Regions from separate parts of the Sporosarcina sp. OR05 genome, predicted to be linked through region 1. Evidence: riboswitches for the same ligand, from Rfam matches in the RefSeq annotation. Region 1 holds a riboswitch; the other holds the start of a gene.
The links. A riboswitch is a leader RNA that binds a small molecule or an ion and turns the genes downstream of it on or off. The one in region 1 is predicted to bind preQ1.
Positions count from the first base shown of each region.

Region 2: another riboswitch for preQ1. It lies ahead of queF (preQ(1) synthase); the one in region 1 lies ahead of NRI27_RS12190 (QueT transporter family protein).

Region 1 covers NZ_JANKJL010000008.1:8,437-11,639, forward strand. Annotated here, with positions in the region: gene NRI27_RS12180 (BCCT family transporter) at 1-303, opposite strand, end outside; gene NRI27_RS12185 (helix-turn-helix domain-containing protein) at 543-773, opposite strand; gene NRI27_RS12190 (QueT transporter family protein) at 825-1,310, opposite strand; PreQ1 riboswitch class I at 1,317-1,361, opposite strand; gene NRI27_RS12195 (nitric oxide synthase oxygenase) at 1,492-2,601, opposite strand.
Region 2 covers NZ_JANKJL010000001.1:511,843-515,045, reverse strand. Annotated here, with positions in the region: gene NRI27_RS02355 (MFS transporter) at 1-990, shown strand, start outside; PreQ1 riboswitch class I at 1,032-1,075, shown strand; gene queF (preQ(1) synthase) at 1,167-1,664, shown strand; gene NRI27_RS02345 (queuosine precursor transporter) at 1,678-2,316, shown strand; gene recQ (DNA helicase RecQ) at 2,389-3,203, opposite strand, start outside.

The sequences.
Region 1 (3,203 bases):
AAATACGAGGCCAATCCCCATCCCGGCAGAAAATAGCATAGCAATCCACGTCACGGTTGAAAATTCAGGACGATCTGTGTTTTTGCCCAAACGGATTTTTCCGAACGGACTAAAAATCAAAAAGAGACTAAGTGCCAATAATACAGACATAATCATCATGTAATACCAGCCGAATGAAGCGGCTACAAAGTTCTTAATTGTTGAAGTAACGGTTTCAAAGCTTTCAGATGCAAGCACCCCGTAACCGACGGCCAAAATAATAAGACCGATTGTGATGTAAAATACATTTGAGATTTTTCTCATGTTTCCCCCTATGCAATTGCGTTTTTATAAACGACTATAAACTATACCAATCCTATTGAAGGAAAGCAAAAGCGTTCCGTGTATGAATATATATGGAATTGTTTTATTTTATTTTTTTATCATGCGAATGAAACAACATAGCATCAATAGTTATACACGGAATTGGTAGTAATTATTCAAGAAGGGTAGGTGAAGGAAATGATGAAAAAATTGAGTCGATGGTACTAGGGTTTTTCGCGTTAATCTTCGTCTTTAATATCTCGGTCTGGAGGGATTTGTTCACTTAAATACTCCGCGATTTGGCGTTTGACTGTTTCTAGCTGTTTAAAATACAATTCAAATTGCGCTTGGTTCACTAAAAATTCATTGCCATTGTGAATACCCTTGATACGCCCTTCCAAAACATACTTCTGCACTTGGCTGACGGGCATGCCTAAGTAATCTGCCGTTTCTTCAATTGTCATATACATGGAGAGTGCTCCTTTCTTTCATAAAAAAAGAGACGGAAATCCGCCTCTTCTTCAAATCAACTTTTCGAGATTGATTCGTTTATTTAACGCAATCATTACTGGAATGCCGACCATCATGACGACAAATTCCCCAACTGCAACGAAAAGCCATGTAAGTAAAAATGGAAGTTCTAACACAATGTTTAATTCCCAGGCGATGAGGAACATCGTTACTGTGAACACCAATGTGTTAAATAACATCCTTTTATAAAGTCCACTGATGAACTTCGCTGAAAAGATTGTAATCGATAGCGCGATAACAGATTGTCCGACACCGAATACCAAATCAATTGGTCCAAGTTCAGAAAACAATAAGTTCGCGACAAACACACCGAGTACAATCCCAATGATGTATTTTTTATTGAAAACGACGAGATGGTTGAACATCTCTGACAAACGGAACTGGATGTTTGTGAAGCCGAAAGGGGCTATCAAAAACGTGACAGCTACATACAATGCAGCGATAATGCCACTTGTTGCAAGCGTTTTAACCTTCATATTCATTTCTCCTTAGTTTTTTATCGTGGGATGGTTACGAACCACGAGGCATAAAGCCTACATGCCAGTGTAGCATATTATACCCGTCCAAACAACAGGCGATAGATGGATGGACGTGTGGTAAACAGTGTGAATCGGTATGGAATGACCGATTTTGAGAGCTTTTATTTATTGAAGAGATTTAGTAGTAGCTCCCAAACGGATCCGGCTGATAAAAATAATTAGGTGATTGCTTTTCATTAGAATAAGGTTGATGGTAAATATGGGTGGCGGCCGGTGACAAAGGGGGAATGAGCCATGCCCAGTTTCCGGTAACGGCCCGTCCACTTTTTCGTTCGTTTTCTTCAAAGCGCTTAAATTGCTTTGCAGCTGTATGGTGGTCGATGATCGTCACACCAGCTTGTTGGTAAGAGTGCAATACGGCTATATTTAACTCCACCAAAGCTTTGTCAATCCATAGTGAACGGTTTAACTTCGTATCTAGTCCCATTAAGTCGGCGATACGTGGCAACATATTGTAGCGGTCAGCATCCGCCAAATTTCTTGCCCCGATCTCTGTTCCCATATACCAACCGTTAAACGGTGCCATTGGGTAATCAATGCCCCCAATTTCTAACCGCATGTTTGAGATGATCGGAACCGCATACCATTTCAAATTTAGCGCCGCAAACCCTTCGATTTCAGGATGGATAATCGGTACTTCTTTTACAATTTCCTCAGGAATGGAAAACCATTGCGCTTTTTCTCCGTCTGCTTGAATGACAAGAGGGAGTAAATCGAATGGTGTTTTTTCCCCATGCCACCCGAGATTTTCACATACCTCAGTCAGTTCAAGGGACGCTGAATCGCCAATAAGTTCCGCTCCATCTTTATAGCCGGCGTACCGAAGCAGTTGATGGTTCCAAATCCGAAGTGGATCTTTCCCATTTTTGCGTGGAGGGAAAACGGTAATAGTGGAGCGGATTTGCCCATCATTTGTTGCATATGCAATGTGGTCGACTAGTTTTTCAAATGCATCTTCTGCTGAAACCACATCACGCGCATCAACAATGTGTAATGTGTGCCAAAGCAACCGTCCGATGCAGCGATTACTATTGCGCCAAGCCATTTTCGCACCGTGTTCCAATTCAAACGGTTTGTGCGTATAGGTCCCCGTTACATCGATTTCATGTTTAATTTCCGCTAAACGATCGAGTCGATCTTCATCTGATTTCCCCAGTTCAGCATAACATTGTGTAATAAACTGCGTTGCTTCTATTAGTAATGTACGAGCTGTTGAAGTTTGTTCCATTGTGCTGCAACTCCTTTCATACAGCTTACCATAAGGAAGCAGGGGATCATTCAGCAACAATGTAAACAATTCATGAACGATTTATGGTGTTGAACAGGTGAAGGACTTTGGGGAGTTTAATGGGGGGAATTAAATGCAGATACATTGTATGTGAATATGTATAGATAATGTAGGTTGCCTAGGCATACGCGTAAAATTCCCATCGAAACATAGCTTGGCAGTTAAGTTATCAATAACGTTGAATGTAATGGGGGTGTTGAAAGAATTTATTGTTGCTAGACCTTCTTTTGCTAGGTGAAAGGTCCCTTTTTGGCGATAACTTTGTGAACTTGATCGATAACTTCTCGTATCCAACCGAATAAATTGTGAACTCAAATGATTAGAAGCATCCGCTGCGCGGAAAAACCTTTAGTTGGTCAAGTGCATGTAGCGCGACAAGAAAATAGTATTTACAGGTGTCGTTTCCGCGGGAGTAGATGAGTTGCGGAGCGTTTGAATGATGCGCACAAAATGCCTTTGCCATTAGTAAGGTTTATGGGCAGGCGTGTGCTAGTAAAAAGGTCATGAAATGGCGATAACTTTGTGAACTTGATCGATAACTT
Region 2 (3,203 bases), on a different contig from region 1:
TCTGGTTTCATGACAGATCGCCGTGGCCCTTTTATGATTTTACTCATTGGCTTATTCGCCTCAGGAGCGTCGCTTTTATTGTATACAGTCGTTGAGGGACCGTATTCTTTGCTTGGTATCCGATTCATCCACGGATTTATGGAAGGGCTTATTGTTCCAGCCGCTTTCACATTTCTTGCAAATCGTACAGAAGAATCAAAACGTGGCCGTAGTGTCGCAATTTCCGGAGCGTTCGTTGGAATGGCGGCGATCATCGGTCCTGCCTATAGTGGGATTGTCGCTTCCAAAACAAGTACCCCTTTTATAATGGGAATGAATGGCCTCATCATGTTTATTTTAGCATTCGCAGCCTTCTTTCTGTTGCGTTCCTATACGTATGTCAGAAAAAATCGCTTAAAAATGTCATCACAATTTCGGGTCAAATACTTATTTAAACACCCCGGCATGGTCCGTGCATTTTCAGGTGCATTTTTTCTCATGTTTTCACAAGGTGTGCTGGCATTCATCCTCCCTTTAAAAGTGGAAGCGCTTGGCTTTGATACAAAAACAACCGGAATGCTACTCAGTACATTCGGGGTTGTCGCAATACTAATTTTCCTTCTACCGATTAATCGTGTATTTGATCGGGTACGTCCTATGATTACGTTAGCTTTCGGGATTTCACTAATGGGCATTTGCATGATTTTGTTAAGCCAAGTATCAGCGCTCACTCACCTGTTTTTAGCGATGGGGTTATATGGCATCGGCTTCGCTTTTCTATTCCCGTCTATCAATTCATTGCTAATTGACTCATCAGCTCCGGAATACCGCGGAAAAGCATACGGCTATTTTTATGCCTTTTTTTCCATCGGTGTCGTAGCGGGATCGAGCTTGATTGGCTATTTGGATTTATCGTTCACTGGTGGATTCATGGTGACAGGAATCATCCTTTTGTTCATTGCACTTTATACAATTTTAGGTTTGAAACGAAGTTTGCTATTGACAGAATAGGTAAAACCAGTTAAAGTCATAGACGAAAAGAATAACCCTGTTCGGGAGAGGTTCATAGCGACCCTCTATAAAAAACTATGGATGCCGGAAACTACGCCATGTCCATTTGACATGGCTTTTATTTTTCCATTTCTATGGCCCCTCCCTGACAACATAACTTCAGGGAGGTTTTTGTATTGACTGGAAGAGATGAAAACACACTACAAGACTTAACACTATTAGGTAACCAACGAACGACCTATGCTTATGAATACAATCCATCCATTTTAGAAGCCGTTGACAACATGCATACAACGCGTGATTACTTCGTGAAATTCAATTGCCCTGAATTCACTTCCCTTTGTCCGATGACGGGACAGCCCGACTTTGCAACGATGTACATCAGTTACATACCAGATGAGAAATTGGTCGAAAGTAAAGCTTTGAAACTGTATTTGTTCAGTTTCCGGAATCACGGGGATTTCCATGAAGACTGTGTCAACATCATCATGAATGATTTAATTCATTTATTGGCGCCTCGCTATATTGAAGTTTGGGGGAAATTTACGCCTCGGGGTGGTCTTTCAATCGACCCTTACTGCAATTATGGTAAACCGGGAACGAAATACGAACAGATGGCGGAGCATCGTTTGATGAACCATGATCTGTACCCAGAGAAAATCGATAATCGATGAGGAGTAATGAAAGATGCGCTATTATTTAAGTGGAATATTTGTAGGTTTATTAATTTTATCGAACATTGTAGCAGTGAAATTGATCAGCGTTGGCAGTTGGATTGTTATTCCTGCAGCAGCCGTCATTTATGTCTGTACGTATCCGATTTTGGATGTACTAACTGAAGCTTATGGGAAAGAGGCTGCCCGAAAAACTGTTCAAACCGGGTTTATTGCACAACTTTTGGCAATAGGATTCATTTGGATTGCCATCCACTTGCCTGCTGCTCCTTTTTATGAAAACCAAGCTGCTTTTGAAACGATCTTTAACGCAGGTTTCCGTGTGACAATTGCCAGTTTAGTTGCCTATCTCGTGAGCCAAAACTTAGATGTAACAATCTTTGATAAGCTGAAACAAAAACACGGCTCTAAACAATTATGGGTACGTAACAATGCCTCTACGATGGTGAGTCAATTCGTCGATACGACGTTATTCATTACAATCGCATTTGCAGGAACAATGCCTACCTCTATATTACTTGGCATGATTGCGAGCCAATATATCTTTAAGTTTTCAATCGCAATTATCGACACACCCATTGTGTATGTATTGGTTGCACTCTGCAGAAAGAAAGAGCGAAACGTCCAACCAATTGTTTCACCTCAACAATAATTCGAACGTAAAAAACCGCGTACCGGCGACTCATTTGAGACGCGCACGCGGTTTTCCTTTTGTCTAAAATTCTTACACCATCTGCTTTGAAAAAGCTTTGATTTCTTCCATAAACGCTTCTCCATACCGCTCAAGCTTCGCATCACCTACACCATTGACTTCCAAAAACGCTTCGTCGGTCATTGGCATTTTAGCAGCCATATCCCGTAATGATTTATCAGAGAAGACGACGAAAGGCGGAACACTTGCTTCTTGTGCAATTTTCAATCGAAGTGCGCGTAATTGGTCAAATAACGGGTCGTCTTGCGTAATCTGTTTTGTTTCGACTGTCGCTTTCCGATAGACTTTAGTTTTCCCAGTCAGCACATCTTTGCCTAATTCCGTCACATAAATAATCGGGAATTGACCATTTTCAACACCTAAATAATTTTCCGAGATAATAAACTCAATAAAATCGGACACTTCCTTCGCGTTGCGGCCTTTCATAATGCCATATGTCGTCAGTTTATCAAATCCGAATTCGACAACTTTCTTATTTCTTGAACCAGTCAACACTTGGGCGATCATCGTCTTTCCAAAACGTTGCCCCATCCGAATAACGCAAGATAACACTTTTTGAACGTCAACAGTTACATCAGCCCGTTCCCGCGTATCCGTGCAATTTGCACAACGGTGGCAATCTTGTAGGTCACTTTCACCAAAATAGGAGATGATGAATTTTTGTAGACAAGATTCGGTATGACAATAGTCGATCATCGATTGTAATTTTTCCAACTCACCAGGTATCCGATTGACATCTTGTGATTGATCAATAAGGAACCGTTGCGTAATGACATCTTGCGACGAGAATAATAAGGTACAGTGACTATCAAGTCCATCTCTTCCCG